DNA from 3 places in the Bradyrhizobium sp. SZCCHNR1017 genome. Region 2 is predicted to be linked to each of the others. Evidence: predicted binding sites of a transcription regulator. Region 2 holds the regulator's gene; each other region holds the start of a gene.

The links. The regulator LexA, encoded in region 2, represses DNA repair genes until DNA is damaged. The targets are predictions, from matches to a motif close to TGTTCNNNNTGTGTTCNG.
Region 1: QW863_RS30010 (ribonuclease T2) is a predicted target of LexA. The motif match lies at 1,789-1,806, and genes of this name have one in related genera.
Region 3: QW863_RS03210 (DUF3072 domain-containing protein) is a predicted target of LexA. The motif match lies at 2,337-2,354, and genes of this name have one in related genera.

What each region holds. Positions count from the first base shown of each region.
Region 1 covers NZ_JAUHIR010000017.1:23,879-31,120, forward strand. The annotation lists gene QW863_RS30005 (23S rRNA (adenine(2030)-N(6))-methyltransferase RlmJ) at 49-909, opposite strand; gene QW863_RS30010 (ribonuclease T2) at 1,044-1,748, opposite strand; gene QW863_RS30015 (hypothetical protein) at 1,881-2,345, opposite strand; gene QW863_RS30020 (hypothetical protein) at 2,514-2,819, shown strand; gene QW863_RS30025 (DUF3617 domain-containing protein) at 2,903-3,451, shown strand; gene QW863_RS30030 (NAD(P)H-quinone oxidoreductase) at 3,498-4,490, opposite strand; gene QW863_RS30035 (ABC transporter substrate-binding protein) at 4,509-5,714, opposite strand; gene QW863_RS30040 (fumarylacetoacetate hydrolase family protein) at 5,797-6,648, opposite strand; gene QW863_RS30045 (bifunctional 3-(3-hydroxy-phenyl)propionate/3-hydroxycinnamic acid hydroxylase) at 6,680-7,242, opposite strand, start outside.
Region 2 covers NZ_JAUHIR010000001.1:853,894-861,135, reverse strand. The annotation lists gene QW863_RS04020 (ComEC/Rec2 family competence protein) at 1-842, shown strand, start outside; gene QW863_RS04015 (hypothetical protein) at 1,236-1,676, opposite strand; gene lexA (transcriptional repressor LexA) at 1,951-2,649, opposite strand; gene glp (gephyrin-like molybdotransferase Glp) at 2,855-4,066, opposite strand; gene QW863_RS04000 (alpha/beta hydrolase) at 4,198-5,007, opposite strand; gene QW863_RS03995 (LysR family transcriptional regulator) at 5,016-5,969, opposite strand; gene QW863_RS03990 (MBL fold metallo-hydrolase) at 6,054-6,986, shown strand; gene QW863_RS03985 (alpha/beta hydrolase) at 6,999-7,242, shown strand, end outside.
Region 3 covers NZ_JAUHIR010000001.1:675,580-682,821, reverse strand. The annotation lists gene QW863_RS03225 (DUF4173 domain-containing protein) at 1-84, opposite strand, end outside; gene QW863_RS03220 (glycoside hydrolase family 3 N-terminal domain-containing protein) at 299-1,666, shown strand; gene QW863_RS03215 (hypothetical protein) at 1,681-1,968, opposite strand; gene QW863_RS03210 (DUF3072 domain-containing protein) at 2,099-2,290, opposite strand; gene QW863_RS03205 (hypothetical protein) at 2,731-3,264, opposite strand; gene QW863_RS03200 (type 1 glutamine amidotransferase domain-containing protein) at 3,254-3,814, shown strand; gene QW863_RS03195 (FdhF/YdeP family oxidoreductase) at 4,100-6,382, shown strand; gene QW863_RS03190 (HWE histidine kinase domain-containing protein) at 6,397-7,242, opposite strand, start outside.

The DNA of each region.
Region 1 (7,242 bases), on a different contig from region 2:
AATACGGTTCCGCGCCGATTGACTACGGCTTTTCGACCAGTCGCCGTTTCAAGCTTTGGGGAATTCGAGTCGGAAGCGCGCCGCGCCGCCCTGGCCGAGGGGCTTCTGCAGTTCCTGTAGGATGAGCTTCAGCTCGTCATGTAATGTCCAGGGCGGGTTGACGATCAGCAGCCCGGTCGAGGTCAGCGCCTCGCCTTCGATCTGCGGCGCAACACTGAACTCGATCCGCAGCACCTTGCCCGGCGGCTTGGCCGCGGCTGCGAGCGCCGCGACACGATCGCTCAGCTCTTCCGTCGCACGCCGGCTCTTGGCGGGATACCACAGCACGTAGATACCGGTGGTCCACTTCGCGAAGGCCGCGGCGAAGCGATCGGCGAGCCGCTCGAACTCATCCTTCGCCTCGAACGCCGGATCGATCAGCACCACGCCCCGGCGCTCGTTCGGCGGCACGAAGGCGGGCAGGGCGACCCAGCCGTCGAGATCAACGACACGGGCCTGAGTGTCGCGGCGCAACTGATCGATCAACTGCTTGCGGGGGATCGGCGCGAGCTCGCACAGGGTCATGCGGTCCTGCGGCCGCAGCAGCGCGCGCGCGATCAGCGGCGAGCCGGGATAGGCGACCAGCTCGGCCTTGGGATTGAACGATCGGACGATATCCAGATAGGGCTGGACCAGCGCATAGGCCTGATCGGACAGCCGCGCCTGCAGCACGCGGGCGATGCCGGTGAGGTACTCGCCGCTGCGCGTCGCCTCGTCGCCGGTGAGGTCATACAGGCCGGCGCCGGCATGGGTGTCGATCACCCGGAACGCGGCGGGCTTTTCCTGGAGGTAGACCAGGATGCGCGTCAGCACGATGTGCTTGATGACGTCGGCGAAGCCGCCGGCGTGGAAGGCGTGTCGGTAGTTCATGCCATCCGGGTTACGCCGTTCCGCGTCAAAAGGGTACCCCGTCGATGCGCAGGACGCCCTCCGGAGAGCCGCGGATGAGCGCCGCCGCAAGAGGCGCCGCAGGCCGACGCGCTGCGTCGCCCGATTTGCAGCCGCTAGCCGCCGCGGACGGGCGGCATGTTGACCTCGTCGCGCCGGCAGGCCTGCCGGTCGATCTCGTCGCAGTTGCGAAACTCCAGATCCTTCGACAGACAGATCCGGACCTCGCTCAGCCTGGTGCGATTACAGGTGACGGCAATGCCCGATGTCGTGAGCTTGGGGTTGGCCTTGATGAAGGCCTCCTCGACCGCCGCGGGCGCCACCGTCTTGGCCTCCGCGAGATCGAGGAATTCCGGGGGGATCTTGATGGCGGCGCGGGCTTTGCGGATGGCTTCGAAATAGGCCTTCGCCGACACGCCGGCGCAGGTGCCGTGCTTGTCCCACTCGTTGTAGATCAGGCCCGGCGCCGGCATCAGGTCGAGCATCGAGGTCATGAGGTTGCGCGGCAGGCGCGGCGCCGGCTGCTCGCAATATTCGGGGTAGCCGTTCTCGTATTGCGGCCACAGCCCGTGCACGACGAACGAATAGGGTCGGCCGCTGCACTGCTGGGACCGGTTGCCGCGGCCGCCGCGCTCCTCGGCTTCGGCGCAGTACGAGGGCGACCACGACAACGAGAGAACGTAGAAGTCGAACGCGCCCGGCGCATTCTGGCGGCGGTCCTGCGCCTCGGCGGCGCCAGCCGTGAGCACGCCGAGCAAGAGGGCAAAGCAGGCGATCGTTCTGGACAACAGGACGGCAGGTCGGCACAGGCAATCGAACATGGCGTACTCCCCGGACAATACTAGGAGCCTACCAGCGCGCTGGAACATTTCAAGAACAAAAATGGCTGCCCCGAGGCAGCCATTCGTCAGCCGGCCGCCCGCGCGAGCGGCCGATACGCCGGGAAAGGCGAATCAGGGCTTGGCGGCGCGGCAGGCCGGATTGAAGGCCCAGTTGCGATCGAGGCCGACGACGCAGAACTCGACGCCCTGGTCATAGCCGGCGAAGCCGCCATCCTCGATGATCGAGAAGTTGACGGTGCGCGCCTTGCCGTCGCTGATCATCACGCTGCCGGTGCAGAAGCGACGCGGAATGTTGTCGGACTGCCAGGGCCGGAAGGCGATCTCATGGACATTGGCGACGCCGGTGATCGTCAGCGAGGAATTCCAGAAGGTGCTCTCCTTGTCCTGGAATCGCGAGACGATGGTCGGAATGGCCGCCTCGCAAGGCGCGACCCGGCCTTCATATTTCGGACCGGACAACCAGAAGTTCATCTCGAGCGGGTTGGCGGCCTGAGCCGGGGCGGTGGCGACGATGGCGGCAAGCAGCGCGCCACAGGCGGCGCCGAACATCTTGAAAGGTGAGCTGAAGTCGCGCATGGGCCGTCCGCAAGGCTGATCCGGGAGCGTGGACCGTGCCGCGGCGGCCACAGGAGGTCAAGTGCAACGCGGCAACACTCCACGATTAGTCCTGTTAACGCGAGGCCGGTGTTCTTTTCTTGACCGGACAGGACCTTTAGAATGGCAGGCCAGATCGAGGAGAATGCAATGCGGACGCTGATGGCCGGATTCGTGAAGACTGCAGGCCTCGTGGCCGCTGGGATGGTGCTGGTTGCCGCGTCCGCCCAGGCCGACGTGGTGCCGCCCTTCAAGGGCAACGACACCGGCGGCATCATCGCCTTCCAGCTGGCCCAGACCACGGATGCGCGCCAGCTCGCGGTCGATCATTGCGCCTCCTACGGCAAGGTCGCGAAGTTCCGCGCCGTCGATGCGCGTTACGGTGGCTACGTTTCGTTCGCCTGCCGCTGGGTGCCCTATGGCTCGGCGCAGCGGCCGCTGCGGACGCTGTACTGACCTTCCATCAACTGCCGTTCTCCCAATTGCCATTTTTCTGCGGCATTCGCTCCGGCATCGATCAACGAGCCGGAACGGGGCATATGACCTGCACACGCATCGCAATTGGGCTGTTGGCCTGCTGCCTCCTGGGCGTGACCGCGAGTCATGAGGCACGGGCCGTCGACCTGCCGGTGCGCAAGGCCGGCCTGTGGGAGCTGAAGATGATCAGATCCGGCGGTCAGCTGCCGGAGGCGACGATGCAGCACTGCACCGACGCGGCCACCGACAAGGAGATGAACAACTTCGCCTCGCCGATGGCGCAGCAGGTCTGCTCCAAGCAGGACATCCAGAAGACCGCGACCGGCTACGTCTCCGATTCGGTCTGCAATTTCGGCGGCATCAATACGACGTCGCATGCCGACATCACCGGCGACTTCAACTCGGCCTATACGGTGAAGACGATGTCGCGCGTCACGGGCGGCGCCGCCGGCACCGGGGTGAAGGACACCGCGATGACGATCGAGGCCAGATGGCTCGGCGCCTGCAAGCCCGACCAGAAGCCCGGCGACATCGTGATGCCTGGCGGCATGAAGATGAATATCAAGGACATGAACAAGCTGAAGGCGCTGATCCCGGGCGTGAAGCAGTAAGCGGGCGCTCGTTGCGTGTGGCGGGCGCAGAGACGTGGGTTGGCGTTCATCCGCGGACGCGAAGCACGATCTTCCCGATGTGTCGGCTCGTCTCCATGCGCTCGTGCGCATCGGCTGCCTCGGACAGGCGATAGGTGCTGTCGATGAGCGGCCGAATGGCCGTTCCGAGCAGGGGCGAGATGCGTTGCCGCAGCTCGCTTGCGAGGCGGAGTTTGATATCGAGTGACGTCGACCGCAGGAATGCGCCGGTAATGCTGGCCCGGCGCGCCATCAGGCTGCGCAGCGGCACCGCCAGCTCCTTGCCATGTCCGGCCGAGAGCAGGGCGATCCGTCCGCCCATCGCGAGCGCCGCAAGGTCCTGTGCGATGTGAGCGCCGGCGGAGGTGTCGAGGATGCAGTCGACCCCGCGCTTCCCCGTCGCCGCGCGGATCTGCTCGGCGAGATCGGGATCGGCATAGTCGAACACGGCGCTGCAGCCGAGCCCGAGTGCCACGGCGCGCTTCTCTGCGGTGCCGGCGGTGGCAATGACGGGATGACCCAGCGCGCGCAGCAGCTGGATCGCGATCGTGCCGACGCCGCTGCTTCCGCCATGAATCAGGGCCGTCTCGCCGGGCATCATGCGCATCAGCTCGAAGAAATTGAACCAGGTCGTGAACAGCGCTTCGGGTAGGCCGGCGCCTTGGATCAAGTCGAGGCCGCTCGGCAAGTCCAGTGCAAGATGCTGATCGGTGCCGACGTATTGCGCGTATGAGCCGCCGTCGGTCAGTGCGATCACCGCTCTACCCAGCCGTTCCGGGGAAACGTTGGCGCCGCAGGCCACGATGCGCCCCGAGGCTTCCAATCCCGGTATGGGATTGGGCTCCCGCGACGGCCCGGCAGCGCGCTGGTTGCAGTCATGACGGTTGATGCCGGCGGCTGCGACCTCGATCAGCACATCGTCTGGTCCGAGGCGAGGGACCGGCCAGTCCTGTCGCTCCGACAGGACCTCCGGGCCGCCCGCGGCGGTGATGATGACGGCGCGCTGATCGTCCGGAATCATGCTTGGTCGCTCATGTGCTCACTTGCCGACCAGGCTGCACTTGCTGCGGTCGAGCGGGCGAAACGCCTGATCGGGGGCGATCTTCGTCACCAGCTTGACGAAGTCCCAGGGGCGCTTCGATTCGGCGGGGGTCTTGACCTGGACCAGATAAAGGTCGTGCACCATGCGCTGGTCGTCGCGGATCTGGCCGTGGTCCGCATAGGCATCCGAGACCGGCGTGGCTTTCATCCGGGCCATCACCGTTGCGCCGTCGTCGCTGTCGGCATCCTTCACCGCCTGCAGATAGTGCCGCACGGCCGAATAGACCCCGGCCTGGATCTGTGACGGCATCGCCCTCCGGCGCGCGTAGAACGCGTCGGAGAAGCGGCGCGCGGCGGGAGAGGCATCCTCGAAGAAGCTGGTGACGATGAGATCGCCCTGCGTCGCCTTGAGGCCGATGGCCTCGATGTCGACGTTCTGGAACGACATCGGCACGATCTTCATGCCCTGGGCCGCAAGCCCGAATTCCTCGGCCTGCTTGATGGCCGTGGCATTGTCGCCGGCGACGTTGAGCGCCAGGATCTTGGCGCCGGAGGCCTGGGCCTGCAGCAGGAACGAGCCGTAATCCGGCGTGCCGAGCTGCGCCTTGACGCTGCCGGCGACCGTGCCGCCGAGCTCGGCGATGCGGGCGCGCGCGGTCGCCTCGACCGAATGGCCGAACGCGTAGTCGCCGGTGATGAAGAACCACGGCTCCTTGCTGGTCTGCATGATGCCCGACACGACGGCTGTCGCGGTCGAATAGGCGTCGTGCGTCCATTGCACCGAGGTCGGGGCGCAGGCCTCGTCGGTGAGCTGATTGGCGCCGGCCCCGGAGATGAGAAAGATCTTGCCGTTGCTGCGCACCAGCTCCTGGACGCCAAGGGCCGCGCCGGAGCTGCCGCCGTCGGCGATCGCCTGCACAGCGTCCTGCTCGAACCAGCGCCGGGCGATCGCGACCGCGATATCCGGCTTGTTCTGATGATCGGCCTGAAGGATTTCGATCGGCCTGCCGTTGATCTTGCCACCGAACTCCTCAGCGGCCATCCGGGCCGCTTCCACGGAGCCGGGCCCCATCGCGGTCGCGAAGATGCCGGTCATGTCGGTGAGCACACCGATACGGATGGCACCCCCCTTGATTTCGGCCTGCGCGGATGAGCCTGCAAGCAGTAGCAGGCCAGCGATGCTGGATCTGAGACAGCGCGACATGATGATCCTCCCCGGATTTGAAGATTTTGCTTTTTGTCGTGTTTGATTGGTGCGCCTCGCGGTTCTCCGCGAGGCGGAAACGTCAGGCTTCCAGTTCGGCAGTCACGGCATTGCGCAGCACGCCGATGCCCGAGATGTCGACCTCGACCGTATCGCCGGGCTTCATGAACAGAGGCGGGGTGCGCTTGAGGCCGACGCCTCCCGGCGTGCCGGTGACGATCACGTCCCCGGGCAGCAAGGTCATGATCGTCGAGCAATAGACGATCAGATCGGGCACGTCGGTGATGAGGAGATCCGTGGTGGTCCGCTGCACGGTCTCGCCATTGAGGCGGGTCTGCAGCGTCAGCTTGGACGGGTCGGGAATTTCGTCGGCGGTGACCAGCCAGGGGCCGAATGCGCCGGACTGGTCGAAGGTCTTGCCCGACAGGAATTGCGACGTGTGGCGTTGCCAGTCGCGGATGCTGCCTTCATTGTAGCAGGAATAGCCGGCGATGTGTGTGAGCGCGTCCTCGCGCCGGACATGCCGCCCGGCTTTCCCGATCACGAGCGCGAGTTCGCCCTCGTAGTCGAAATGATCGGAGACACCAGGGCGAACGATCGGCTGCAGATGTCCGACCTGGCTGGTCGGAAAGCGCGCGAACAGCGCGGGCTTCTCGGTGACCGTTCGTCCGGTCTCGGCGACGTGGTCGCGATAGTTCAGTCCGACGCAGATGATCTTGCCGGGATCGGGGATGACGGGCGCGAAGGTGATCGCATCGAGCGGATAGTCGGGCTGTTCGGAGGTGAGCAGCGCGGCAGCGTCGCGAAGCGCATCCGCCTCGAGCAGCGCGCGCAGGCTCTTCGCCGGGAGCCGCCGGCAGAGGTCGACGACACCGTCTCCCTTCACCGCGCCGTATCCGGGACGCCCGTCGATCACAAAGGAAACCAGCTTCATACGTGAACCCTCTCAAAAAGAACGGAAACGCTCAGGCCGCGCTCGGCGGCGGTGCGAGGAAGGCGAGGCCTGACAACAGCGCCGCGGGATCTTCGCCCGTGCGGACAGCACCCAGGATGTAGCGGTCGGGGCGCATCAGCACGGCGTCGAAGCCGTGCTGATCGAGCCAGCCGTCGAGGCCGCCAGCTTCCTCGCCGCAAATGACGGCGACGTCAGCGGCCGTCAGGCGGGCATGATGCTGCTCGATCATTGCGGTCCCGAGACCGGACCGGCATAGCAGCGCGAAGCGATAGCCGACGCGGTCGTCGCTGCGGCCGTGATCACGGCTGCGGAATTGCGGCGCCAGCTTTCCCGTCATGCTGCGTTCGCCGCAGGCAAGGCCCGGGCCGAGCACTGGCTTCTGCACGTCGAGCTTGAGCTGGCCGTCGCCCTGTGCCGTGCCGGTCGCAAGCGCCGCCTCGACCGCCTTGGTGTTGATGAGCCCACCCAGCCGGATCGCGAGCTCGATGAATTCGCGCACATGCGGCGCGCGCTCGCTCTGATAGGTGTCGAGAAGATCAGGCGTTGCCTTCCCGGCAATCACATGAGCCAGCT
Region 2 (7,242 bases):
TCGCAGCGATGCCGGTCGTCTCGGCGCTGGTGATGCCGGCCGGCCTGATGGGCCTCGTGGCGGCGCCGTTCGGGCTCGACGGTCCCTGGTGGACGCTGATGGGCCTCGGCATCGACTGGATGATCGCGGTGACGCGCTGGGTGGCGGCGCTGCCCGGCGCGGTCGGGCGCATCCCGGCCTTCGGCATCGGTCCACTGATCCTGGCCAGCCTCGGTGTCATCCTGATCGGCCTGCTGCGCACACCGCTGCGCTGGTCGGGCGCCGTGGGGCTCGTGGTGGCCACCGTGTGGGCCGCCGCGACGCCGCTGCCCGACGTGCTGATCGCCGGCGATGGGCGCGCGGTGGCGGTGCGCGGCCGTGACGGGCGTCTGCATGCGATGCGCATCGGCAAGGACGTGTTCGCCACCAAGGAGTGGCTCGCGGCCGACGCCGATGCCCGGCTGCCGGCGGATTCATCGCTCACCGATGGCGTCTCCTGCGACGAGGCGGGCTGCGTGGTCGCAATGGCCGACGGCCGATTCGCCGCCCTGACCCTGCGCGCCGAGGCGCTCGCCGATGATTGCGCCCGTGCCGCGCTCATCGTCACCGCGCGCGCCGCGCCGTCATCCTGCGCGGCGGCCGTCATCGATCGCGAGCGGTTGCGGCAGCAGGGCGCCTTGATGCTGGTGCGGCAGGGCAGGAGCTTCGCCGTCACGCCGGCGCGCGCCGGCGGCACTGACCGCCCATGGTGGCCGGCGCCCGCCGAGGCCGGCGAGTTCGACACGACGCTGACGCCGCGCGCGCCGGCCGTGCGGCCTCAGGACGCGACGCCGCCGGAGACGGAGCAGGGCGAAGAAGACTGAGTGCCGGGCAGCTCGAACGTGCCGAGATGATACTCGGTGTCGCCAGGTCCATGTTGCCAAGTCCATCGAACAGCGAGGGGCTTTCGGCCAGCGTGAACGCAGCGCGCGGATAGCGTTGCCAGATGGCGATGTCGTCAGCCGTGACCGCCAGCCATCCGAACTCAAGCATGTAGCAGTCGGGCTCGGTGATCCGGCCGGCCTTGTTCCAATCGATCTTGTTGACCACGGCGGCAGGCTCCCCCGGCACATCATGCCGGCCGAGGGATGTCGTTCCTATCCGATGCGATGCCGGGGCGTGAGGTTCGCCCGAGAGGACTTTGCGCTTGCAGAACCCAAATCTCCCACGGTCGAAAGCTCGCTCACGACCGAGAGAAATGCCGATGCGGAGACCCCTCAGGTGATGCTGATGCGGCGAATCGGTGTGGCCTGCGAAGGCGGCACGTCCTCGGCGATGTCCGGGCGTCGCTCCGCCGGCTGCTTGCTGACCGGCAATTGCAGCACGGTGACGCGCTGGCCCTCGCAGAGCTGGGTCACCAGCACGTGGCGGCCATCGGCGAATTCGATCGCGTCGTGATGGCGATCGGGAATGTGAGTCTCGATGCTGTTGAACTTTGCGACGCGCTCGCGGATCGTCCGGGTCCAGAGCCAGCGGCTGTCGTAGCGGACGTCCTCGGCGAAGGCCAACTCGGTGCCGGGCAGCATGCAGACTGCGACGGTCGGCTCGCTCTCCAGCGCGAAGCCGCGGGTGGCGGTGCCACGGAAGGTCATCGAGATCAACGTCTCGCCGACCTTGGCGGGACGGGACGCAACCGCATGGAGGCTGTAGTCACACATCGGATCGCTCCTCGTTGAGAGATAGCCGACCCACGCTCCCCCCGGACAGGCGCAGGCCTCTATCAGAGTGGACATCGATGGTGATGTTAGCGCGCGCTTCGCGGCAATTCTGCGCTGATCTGCATCGCGTGTGCCCGCGGCCGATCACAAGCGTTTGAGCATGCCGCGCTGCACATCATGAGGTGCATTCGCGCGTGACGTATTTTGCTGGGCAGCCTCCGATCGGCGGCGAAAGCGCGTGCGCCCGCCGCCCATCGACCGATCCCATTCGCGATCAGTACTTGCGGTACAGCCCGACCAGCTTGCCTTGGATCTTCACCCGGTTCGGCGGCAGGATGCGTACCTCGTAGGCGGTGTTGGCCGGCTCCAGCGCGATCGATGCGCCGCGTCGGCGGAAGCGCTTCAACGTCGCTTCCTCATCGTCGATCAGCGCCACCACGATGTCGCCGGTGTCGGCGGTCTCGTTGCGCTGGATCAGCGCCATGTCGCCGTCGAGGATGCCGGCATCGACCATGGAGTCGCCGCGCACCTCGAGTGCGTAGTGATCGCCGTTGCCGAGCATGTCGGCAGGCACGCTGATGGTGTGGCTGCGCGTCTGTAGCGCCTCGATCGGAGTACCGGCGGCGATGCGGCCCATCACCGGCACTGCGACCGGGCGCTCGCCATCGTCCAGCGCGGGAGTGCTGGTGCGCACCTTGCCGAGATTGCCCTCGATCACCGACGGGGTGAAGCCGCGGCGGTTGTTGGCGGCCTGTGACAGCTCGGGCAGCTTGATCACCTCGATCGCGCGGGCGCGGTTCGGCAGCCGGCGGATGAAGCCGCGCTCCTCGAGCGCCGTGATCAGGCGATGAATGCCGGACTTCGAGCGCAGATCGAGCGCATCCTTCATCTCGTCGAAGGACGGCGGCACGCCGGCTTCCTTGAGCCGCTCGTTGATGAACCGCAGAAGTTCGTACTGTTTGCGCGTCAGCATCTCGACCTGGTCCCCGGTTTGTTGTCGTCCGAGTCCAGGAGCTGCGCCTCGCGCACAAACCGGCTGAGAGCGCCCTGGAGTCGGACCGTCATCGCGTCGCCCGCAACATACTAAAAACAAATCATGAACGGACACTATATGTTCGATGTGTGTTCCGCAATCCTAAAAATATGATGAACAGACCGGGCTTTACCGGGGAAGCGGCTCAGTTCGGCAGGCGCAGGATCTCGCACGGGCTGCCCGCAGGCGCCTTCGGCGCAAACGCCGGCCGGATCACCACCGCCTGCGAGAGCGCGAGATTGCCGAGCAGCGACGAATCCTGCTGGCTCACCGGGGTGGCGACCAGCGTGCCGTCGGCGCGCTCTTCGAGCCGCGCCCGCAGATAGTCCTCGCGCGAATCGTTCGGCCCGAGCTCGCGGCCGAGCAGGGCGGTCTCGCGCGGCATCACGGCCTCGTCGCGGCCGAGCAGCCGCCGAATCAGCGGCACCAGGAACAGGATGGCGCAGACATAGGACGACACCGGATTGCCGGGCAGTCCGATCACCCTCATGCCGCCGAGCCGTCCGTGCATCATCGGCTTGCCCGGCCGCATCGCGATCTTCCAGAACGCCATCTCGACGCCCTCGGCTTCGAGCGCCTGCTTGACCAGGTCGTGATCGCCGACCGAGGCGCCGCCGGTCGTGATCAAGATGTCGGCCTTGGCCTCGCGGGCCCGGCGGATGCCGGCGATCGTCGCCTCCATCGTATCCGCGGCGATGCCCAGATCGATCGGGGTCCCGCCCTCGTTGCGCACCAGCGCCCGCAAGGCGTAGCCGTTGGAATAGACGATCTGGCCCGGGCCGGGCGTCGAGCCCGGCATCACCAGCTCGTCGCCGGTGGCGAGCAGCGCCACCTTCGGCCGGCGCCGCACCGGCAGCGCCGGATGATTCATGCTGGCCGCCAGCGACAGGTCGCGGTCGCTGAGCCGGCGCCCGGACTTCAGCAGCACCATGCCCTGGTGAAAGTCGACGCCCGCCGGCCGGATATGCCGGCCCTTGATCGCGGCCTCGGTGATCACGACGTGGCCGTCTTCGGCGATCGTGTCCTCCTGGATCACCACCGCGTCCGCGCCCTCCGGAACAACGCCACCGGTGAAGATCCGCGCCGCCTCGCCGGGTCCAACCACGCGATCGAACGGCCGCCCTGCCGCAACCTCGCCGATGACCTTCAGCCGCGCCTTGGCCTGGGCGGCGTCCGCCGCGCGCACGGCATAGCCGTCCATTGCCGACATCGCCTCGGGCGGCTGCGTCCGCAGCGCCGCGATGTCCCGCGCCAGGATGCGGTGAAACGCCTCGTCCAGCCCGACCTGCTCCTCGGCCAGCGGCTCGGCGCCGGCGAGCACCGCGGACAACGCATCAGACACCGGCATCAGGGCCATGAGAGTTCCTTCGGACGGAGACGGCAGATCGAATGAATCGCCTTCTAACCGAACGCGCACGGCGCGGCCAAGGGCCTAGGCCGCTCCCTGCGTTCTGACCGTCTGCTGTGGGCCGTTTCCGGGCCGCTGCCTCACGATCGCGCGAGAAAGTCTGCAATCAACCGCATGACCTCCTGCGGACGTTCCAGGCTCGGCAGGTGCGCCGTTCCGGCCAGCTCATGTCCTGACCCGTTCGGCATTGTTGCGGCGAGCAGCCTGCTTCGCTGCTGGATGTGAGGAAAGTCCAAGTCCCCCCAGATGACGAGCGATGGCGCGACGATCTCCGCGAGGCGCGGGAAGGCTGGTGCCATATCGAGAGTCGCGCCGGTTGGCGGCGCGCGGAGTGCGGCGGCGTTCTTCTTCAGGAACGTCTCGCGCGGCTCGCCGGAGATGCGTCCCTCGCGCTGCAAGGGACCGTCGACCCACAGATGCGCCTTGATAGCGCTGACCCGATCCCAATCCTGTGCGGCCTCGGCAGCGGCCAACGACGCCGTTAGCGCCTTGATCTCCGGTGGATAGACCGGCTCCGGCGCGCCGCTGATCGAAGGTGCGATCAGCACCAGCGATGCCATACGTGACGGATGGCGAAGCGCGAAGTCGAGCGCGATGCGGCCTCCTTGCGAGCAGGCAATCAGCGTCGCCGGCCGCCCCGGCGCGAACGCGTCGACGACGGCGAGCAGGTCCTCGACCGGAGAATGAGCTTCCTCATAGGCGACCGTCTCACCAAATCCGCGCCGGTCATAGGCGATCGCCATATGCGTTGCCGCGACGCCCTCGATCTGCGCGCGCCACATGGAGCGGTCGAACACTGCGGCGTGCAGGAAGACGACAGGGTCTCCCTGGCCGGCAACCTCGGCGGCGAGCCGCGCGCGGCCGGAGCAGACGTGATGCAGAGAGTTCATTTTGAATGCTATCCCGCAGCCGCGCGACAGGCGGCGCGCTCGGTCGTGTGCAGGATGTCCGCCACCATGTTCCGCAGCCAGACCGATGCTGCATCACGATCGAGCTGCAGCGGCCAGACCATCGAGACGGCCGGCAGCCGCAGCTTCAACGGCGCGGGACAGAGCGCCAGCCCAAACCGCGGCCCGTAGAGCTTCGCCATCCTGGTCGGTATCGTCGTGATCACCGGTGATGCGGCGACCGTCGCCAGCACGCTGAGGAATTCCGAGGAGGCCGAGACCACGTTGAGCTCGGTGCCGATCTCATCCAGCGCCGCCTCCAGGCAGCCCTGCAGGCTGTTGGTCAGCGTCACCAGCGCGTGCGGAAGCGACAGATAGTCGGCGAGGCTGATCGGCGTTTTCATCGCGATGCGCTTTGGATTGTAGACGCAGCTCAGAGCCTGCTCGAACAGGAATTGCGATCTGTGCCGCTGTGCCACGGCCTCGAAGCAGCCGACCGCAACATCCAAGGCGCCATCGTCGAGCAGCCGATGCACCTCGTTTCGCTCGGTCGGCCGGCTGAGCAGCCGCACGCCGGGCGCGGTTCGACGGAGCTGCGCCGCAAGTTCGGGGATCAGCAGCAGCTCCACCTCGCTCGAAAATCCCAAGCGGATGGTGCGCTGCTCGGTCGCCGGGTCGAACTCCGGTGCGGCGTGCAGCGCAGCCTGCATCTGCCCCAGCGCCGCCCGAACCGGCCCGGCGAGCGCCGCCGCCCGCGGCGTCGGTTGCATGATCGTGCCGACGCGGACGAACAGCTCATCCTGCAGCAGCACGCGAAGCGTCGACAGCGAATGGCTCATTGCCGGCTGCCCCACCTTGAGGCGCGCCGCCGCGCGCGTCACGCTGCGCTCCTGCATCAGCGCGTCGAATGCGACCAGCAGATTGAGGTCGAAGGAGCGAAGATCGAAGTGATCGATGGACTGCATGAGCTGGATCGATTTGAGGAATGTATGACCTAGTCCTAGATCTCGGCCCAGACAAGACCACCGTTCGGATCGAGGCCGCCAGACATGCAGGACATCACGACCTATCGCGTCGGAGACGCCACCATCACGAGGATCTTCGAGATCGGCCTCGATGCGGTCGAGGGGGAGTTTCTGTTTCCTGGTGTGGACGCCGCCAGCATTGCCCGGGAACGCGGCCGGTTCGGGCCGGGATCAGTCGATCCGCGCACGGGATCGTTGCGCCTGAGCATCCATAGCTGGCTGGTGCGGACGCCGGAGCGGGTGGTTCTGATCGACACCGCCACCGGCAATGACAAGGAGCGACCCGACGCGGCCGTCCTGCATCGCCTGAACGAGCCGTTTCTGGACCGGCTGCGGGCAGCCGGCGTCACCCCCGACGATGTCGACCTCGTCCTGATGACGCATCTGCACGCCGATCACGTGGGCTGGAATACGCAGCTTGTCGATGGCCGTTGGACGCCGGTGTTTCCCAACGCCCAGCACGTCTTCTCAGGCCGCGAGCGCGCCTATGTCGCCGCACTCTCGGCCGGCAACGGCTCGGACGCCGCAATCAGGGACGCAGCTGGGCTTGGCCCCATGCTGCATCCACCGATGCCAGGGGTCTACGAAGACAGCGTGCTGCCGATCGTCGAGGCCGGCCTCGCGCGCGAGATCGCGGTGGATGGCAGCGAGGTCGCCGACGGCTTCCGTTTTCTGCCGAGCCCCGGTCACAGCATCGATCACGCCTGCATCAGCTTCAGCTCACGTGGCGAGCGCGCGCTGTTCTGGGGCGACGTGATGCATCATCCGCTGCAGGTCGCGCGTCCGGACTGGAACTCGGTCTATTGCGAATTCCCGGATGCGGCGCGGACCTCACGCCGATGGGCGATGAACCATGCCGCCGAGATCGGCTCCCTCGTGTTCACGACCCACTTCGCCGAGTCCTCGGCCGGGCGGATCAGCCGCGACGGCGACCGGTTCGCGTGGCACTTCGCCTGATCCGAGGTGACCATGACCGAGAACGCAACGTCCTCCTCGCGCATCGTTTCCCAGCACCGCCTGATCGAAGGGCCGGTGTCCGATGTCCAGCTTCAGCTCATCAACAAGCGCCGGCATGACGTGCAACGGTTCTCGGCCGACCGTACGCTGGTGATGATGCACGGCGCCACCTTTTCATCCGCCAGCCTGTTCGACGTCGCGGTCGGCGGCGCCTCCTTCATGGATGTCCTGGCGCAGGCCGGCTACGACGTCTGGG
Region 3 (7,242 bases), 180 kb from region 2:
GACGAGGCCGGCAGTGATGGCGAATTTGAGCCACATGGAATCGGGCGCGACGGGCGCAGCCGTCGGCTCGGCGAGAGTCGTCATGGAGGAATCCTTGGTTTGGGTCATCGTTCGGGCCGGGAGGCACAAGCCGATGAGCCAAGCATGACGCCTGCCCATGCAGCAGCTCACGAGGGGATCTGCAGCATTTCAGGATTTGTTTGCAGATTTCGTGCAGACGCGATTCCACATCTGGCGCAGGGAAAACGTGGTTGTTACGGCAATGGCCGTCTTTCCCCTCGGATGATCGACTGCACACATGCTCGGACTTATCAGGACCGCGGTTCTCTGGATCCTCGCTCTGCTCTTCATTTTCGTCACGCTGAACAGCAACGAGCCCTATCTGGTTCGGCTGCGGGGCAGCGGCCACGCAGCCCTGCTCCTCATCGGGCTTGCCGTTCCGCTGCTGCTGATGCTCGGCGGTCGGTGGCGGCGGGGGCCCGCCGGACGCGCTCTGGTCGTAGCATGGTGCGTTCCGCTGATCATGCTGACGTCGACGCAGTTCATGTTTGCCTGGCGCAAGTACGAGACGTTCCGGACGCCCCCCGACGTGGCGCATCTGCTCGGCCGGCATTTCATCGTCGGTTACACGGCCGTCGATGACGCAGCCGCGTTGGCCCGGCAGGGGTTGATCGCGGGCGTCTATGTGACACACCACAACATCCGCGGCCGGACCGAGCCTCAGCTGCGCGCCGAGATGGCGCGATTGCAGGACGCGCGCCGGAGTGCCGGGCTGCCGCCTCTGCTGGTTGCGGCGGATCAGGAGGGAGGCGCCGTCGCACACCTGTCTCCGACCCTGCCGAACATGCCCGGCCTCGCAACGCTGGCCGATCTGCCGGCCTCGCGGCGCGCGCAGGATGCGTTCGCGATGGGGCGCGCCCAGGGTGAGGCTCTCGCGGCTGCCGGCATCACCTTCAATTTGGCTCCGGTCGTCGACCTTCGCCCGAGCTGGACACGCAACCGACTGGACTTTCACACCTTGATCGGCCGCCGCGCGATCTCCAACGATCCCGCGGTGGTTGGCGACATTGCGCTCGGTTACGTCCGTGGCCTGGAAGCAAGCGGTGTCCGCGCGGCCGTCAAGCATTTCCCTGGTCTGGGGCGCGTCGCAGCCGATACGCATCATTTCTCGGCACAGCTCGGCACGCCGGCAGATGTCTTGGAACGGTCGGATTGGCGGCCGTTCCGACAGGTGCTGCAGGGCTCGCACGCGGCGATGATGGTCGGTCACGTGACGGTCGATGCGATCGATCCAGAGCGGCCTGCCTCACATTCCAAAGCCGTGCTCGAGGGACTCATTCGCGGCCGCTGGAACTATCAGGGCGTGATCGTGACGGATGATCTCGTGATGGGGGCGATCTACGGCCGCGATCTCTGCAAAGCTGTCGTGGAGGCTCTCAACGGCGGCGCCGATCTGTTGCTGGTGGCCTATGACGGCACCCAGTTCCACCGCGCGCTCGCCTGCGCCAAGGAGGCTCTGGCGGAAGGACGCATCGACCTCGATGCAATCAGCAGGAGCGATGAACGGCTGAAGCGCTGGGCGCCGACGGTTGACAAATCACAGCCGTCGAATGTGTCTACGGTTATGCAACAGCCTGGAGGCGTGCATCAGAAGATCGTGGACTGAATGGCAGCGAGCCCTCAGCGCGGGCCATTGCCGGTCCAGTTGCGCCAAGCGACATTCGAGAGGCTTCGCAGGTCGGTCGCCAGCGGGCGTCGCGTCTGCTTGTCGTGCTGAGCGATGAGGTGCTCGGATTCGCGGATCTTGACCTGGAGTTCCGCAACCTGCCGCTTGGTCTGTTCAAGCGCCTTCGCATCGGCGCTCTCGCCCACCGTGAACCGCGCCGTCTCGATCTGTTTCAAGGTCGCGCGATTCTTTTTGAGCTGGGCGCGATGCCAGGCAACCTTGCTGTCACTGTCCGCAACCATGGTGGACTCCCGCGAAATGCCGCGGAGACTAAACGACCGATTTCTGATTCGCGACAGCTTCGGACCGGCATCGCCAACATTGGAATACCGATCTGCCGACCCATCGTCCTGGTGAGTCGAATATGCCGGTTCAATCCAACCCTGCGGCGCGTCTCATCTCATCAATCAGTTCTGACGCTTCAGCCTTCGTCATCTCCGCTCGCGTGGGATCGGATCGGCCAGCCTGCTCGCTGAGCGTTCTCAAGTAGGAAGCTTGGGTATCCGTCATCGGATCGGCTCCGGACACCCAGTCCTCGGGATCTTTCTGCAGCTGTTCGGCCATGGGGATCTCCCGTTGTTGCCCGGCTTCAACGGGAAAGCTTGCAAAGTGTTCCTATTTTGTTCTATTGTGCGATCCTACTCTTGCTCGGGTGCTTCATGCGCGATCTATGTGTGGTTCGAGCCGAAATCGACCGTATGCGTCTCCGGGTCGGGCGGCAGCGCCGTGAAATCGTGCAGCTACGGCGAGCTCGGCCCTCGACGGCGGCCGCCGAAGTGCTTTTGCACCACATGCTGGAGACGCTTGACCGGCTGCGGCAACAGCGAGAGCGGCTCAAGCTGGAGGAAGCGAGCCGACTGCCTCGCAAGCAGCGCGGCGCCCGGCGCGCATGAGACGCTGGCGGTAAGGCCGAGTGATCCGCCGCTCGTCCGTAGTCCGATGATCAGGCCTGGAACCGACATGGCCGACGATCACCTGAGCCGCAAAGGCCAACCTGCGCCGGGTCATGAGGACGTCCGCATCTTCAATTTGGCCGGTGAGGAGAAAGATTGGTCGGTCGTCCGGCTCCCTCGATCAGCATCGGGCGTGTGAGCTTCGGGCAATACGATGTCCGGCGGCGCGGCGGTAAGCTCTTCCGGTGTGGCCTCGCATGATTTGATCTCGAAATTGTTGTCGAGGATTTTCTCGCCATGCGTGCCGAGCGTGATGAGATCGGCCTGTTCCGCGGCCTCCCAGACCTCGCGCTCGGTGCGAAACGGGCGGGTCATCTGTTCGTCATTCTCAAACAATGCGTAGGGCACGAGCGCCTCCAGATTGCGATCCGCCGATGCAGCGATGCCGTGCCGCTCGACGCCGCCCATCCATTCAAGGCAGGGACGTCCAAACAAACGGCGCCATAGGCAGGCTGGTTCCACCCAGGCGAGCGCTGACTCGATCGACCAGTTGTGACGATCCGCCTGGCCTGCCAGGCGGAACATGGAGGCCAGCGCGAGGTTGCCGGCGGTGTCGAATGGCCAGGAGAGTCCAATGGATATCAAGGGAAAGAAGATCGCGATCCTCGCAACCAACGGGTTCGAGCAATCCGAGCTCGAAGTGCCGCGCGATCGTCTCAAGCAGGCGGGCGCGACCGTCGAGATCATCTCGCTCGCGCCGGGCGAGATCAAGGGCTGGGATGAGAAGGACTGGGGACGGACCGTCAAGGTCGACAAGACGTTGGACCAGGCGTCTGCTTCGGACTACGACGCCGTCGTGCTGCCGGGCGGTCAGATCAATCCGGATCTGCTGCGGCTCGAGCCGAAGGCGCTGCGGTTCATCAAGGAGATCTTTGAAGCCAAGAAGATCGTTGCGGCGGTCTGTCATGCGCCGTGGCTCCTGATCGAGACCGGAATTGCCAAGGGGCGAAAGATGACGTCCTACAAATCGATCAAGACGGACGTTGCCAATGCCGGCGCGCATTGGCAGGACGCGGAGGTCGTGGTCGATCAGGGCGTGATCACCTCGCGCAATCCCGGAGATCTGGAAGCCTTCAGCGCCAAGATCATCGAAGAGGTCAAGGAAGGCCGCCATCTCAAGCGCAGCGCGGCTTGATGCTGAGATCGGAAGCCGGGAGAAAACCCGGCTACCTCAGTGGGACGGGCCCAGCGCCCGAGGGGTCGAACGCTGGGCCGCAGTCCACACGGAGTGCCTCCAGCGAGATGGGGGAACGCCGCCAGAGGCATGGAAATGACTCGCGGCAGGCCGGGTCGTTCCCAATTCCTAGCGCGGACCTTCGCCCGCGGGACTTCGACGATAGCCTCGCAACGTTCAGTGAGGAATCGGAACTTCGCTGCTCATCCCGGGTTTGCCGCTTTTGAACAGGCCGCGGAGAGCGTCGTGAGCGAGAAAGCAAAAATCCAGGACTACAGGGCTCCGGCCGGCGGATGGGGTTCGGTGCACGCGGTCGCCAGCATCCTGACGCAGGAGGAGGTGACCCTGCTTGGCAGCGAGATCCTGTTGAAACAGAACAAGCCAGGCGGCTTCATGTGCGTCAGCTGCTCCTGGGCCAAGCCGGCAAAGCCGCACCCGTTCGAATTCTGCGAGAATGGCGCCAAGGCGACCGCGTGGGAAATCACCGGCAAGACAGTCGGACCGGAGTTCTTTGCTCGGCACAGTCTGACAGAATTGCGATCCTGGTCGGATCATCAGCTCGAAGAGCAGGGGCGTCTTGCTCATCCGATGCGCTATGACGCTGCGGCGGATCGCTATGTTGCCGTGAGCTGGGACGAGGCCCTTCGCGACATCGGGGCGGAGTTGAACAGGCTCGATCCACGCTCGGTCGTCATGTACACGTCGGGCCGGGCCTCGCTCGAGACGAGCTACATGTATCAGCTTTTCGGCCGCATGTACGGCACCAACAATTTTCCCGACAGCTCCAACATGTGCCACGAATCCACATCAGTTGCTCTGCCGGAGGTGATTGGCGTCCCCGTCGGTACGGTGCTCCTTGAGGATTTCGACAAGGCGGATTGCTTCTTCTTCTTCGGCCAGAACACGACCACCAACTCGCCGCGCATGCTGCATCCGTTGCAGAAGGCGGCACAACGCGGCGTGCCCATCATCACGTTCAATCCGCTGCGGGAGCGTGGGCTGGAGCGCTTCACCAATCCGCAAAATCCCATTCAAATGGTGCTGACGGGGGGAACGCGGATCAGCACGCAGTATCATCAGCTGCGCATTGGCGGCGATGGTGCGGCACTACTCGGATTGTGCAAGGCCGTGATCGAGGCGGATGATGCCGCGGTCGCGACCAAGAGCCCGCCCGTGCTCGATGTCGCCTTCATCGAGCGGCACACGTCCGGCTTCGAAGCTTTCGCAACCTGCTGCCGGCAGGCGTCGTGGAGCGATATCGAACGCTCCTCCGGCCTCACGCGCGGCGCCATTCTGGAGGCTGCCAAGGTCTACGCAGGCTCGCACGCCGTGATCGCCAATTATGGGATGGGAATAACCCAGCATCGGCATGGCGTCGAAACCGCGAAGATGATTGTCAACCTGCTGCTGTTACGCGGCAACATCGGAAAGCCGGGGGCCGGCATCTCGCCGGTTCGTGGCCATTCCAACGTTCAGGGGCAACGCACCGTCGGCATCTCCGAGAAGACCAAGTTGGTGCCGCTCGACAAGCTTGCCGAGCTCTATTCGTTCGAGCCGCCGCGTTGGGACGGTCTCAGCACGGTCGATGCCTGCCAAGGCATCATCAAGGGGGACGTCAAGGGCTTCGTCAGTCTCGGCGGTAACTTCCTGCGCGCCGTCCCTGAACGCTCGCTGATGGAGCCGGCGTGGTCGAAGCTGCGGCTGTCGGTGCAGATCGCAACCAAGCTCAATCGCAGCCACATCGTCCCAGGCGAGGTGACCTATCTGCTGCCGTGCCTCGGCCGCATCGAAATCGACCGGCAGGCAGGCGGAGATCAGGCGGTCTCGATGGAGGACTCCACCACCTGCATTCACGGCTCGCGCGGGCAGCGCCAACCCGTCGCAGAGACCCTGTTGTCGGAACCAGCCATTGTCGCCGGTCTCGCCAAGGCCACCCTGAAGCCAAATCCGCGCGTCGATTGGGATGCCTGGGTGGGCGACTACGCGCGCGTCAGAGACGCGATCGAGCGGACCTATCCCGAGCAGTTCAAAGACTTCAACAAGCGCCTGTTTGAGCCCGGCGGCTTTCCGCGGCCGCTTGGTGCCCGCGAACGCAAATGGAAGACGCCGACCGGCAAGGCGAACTTCACCGTGCCCAAGGCGGCGCTCAATCCGCCGGAGGAAGGCAATGGCGTTTACCAGCTGATGACCTTGCGCGCCGACGGCCAGTTCAACACCACCATCTACAACGAGGACGACCGGTTTCGCGGCGTCACCGGTGGCCGTCAGATCGTCTTCATGAACGCGAGCGACATGGCTGATCTGGGCATCAAGCAGGGCGAGCCGGTTCGGCTCTCGACCGAGGCCGATGACGGCGTGGAGCGCTCGCTGGGCGGGCTCCAGGCAGTGGCGTTCGACATTCCGCGCTACAGCGTTGCGGCCTACTACCCCGAATGCAACGGATTGATTCCGCTATGGCACTACGCGGAAGGGAGCAAGGTGCCCGCCGCCAAGTCGATCCCGGTCCGGATCTCGCGCGACATGGCCTGAGCTATCCGGAGCGGTCAGCCAGCAGCCCGTTGTCGTGCGTCGCCCGGCGCCGCCGTTGCGCAAGGGCTCGTGATCTCCGGCGGGGTCGCGCCGGGGCGGAGCGGGACGACCAGCCGGCACACCAATCCCTCGGGACGCCAGTCGAACGAGGCGCGCCCACCGAGCTGGCTTTCCACACTGGCCATCAGGCTGCGCGTGCCGAAGCCGCGCGAGGTCGGCGCGCGCACCAAGGGACCGCCGGTTTCAATCCAGATCAGATCCAGGCGCTCATCCTCGATGCTCCATTTGACCGAGAGATGCCCGGAGCGGACCGACAGCGCGCCGTATTTGGCCGAGTTTGTCACCAGCTCGTGCAGCGCCAGCGCCAGCGTCTGCGCGGTCGCAGGCTCAAGCTGCAGATCGACGCCGTCAAAGGCGACTTGGCCGCCGGTTGCATAGGGCGCGAGCTCTTCGGCCACCAACCTACCTATTTTCGCACCTTCCCAGCTTGATAGCGAGAGGATGGTGTGAACGCGGGCCAGTGCGCTGATGCGCCCCTCTACCGCGTTGACATAGGTCTTCACGCTGTCGGCTTTGGTCAGGCGAACGATCGACTGAGCCAAGGTCAGCGCATTCTTGGCACGATGATCGACCTCGCGGGTCAGCAGGTTCTGGCGTTCCTCGGCGCGCTTGCGCTCGGTGATGTCGATCGTGACCCCGCTGACGCGGACCACGCGGCCGGTCCTGTCGGTGGTCGCCGCGGCCGTTCCCACGCACCACCGCTCTTCGCCATCGGGCCGGTGGATCCGGAACTCAGCCTCATACGACGTCGCGCCACGGCTGAATTCCGCGACCACCTGGCGGGCGCGCTCGGCATCCTC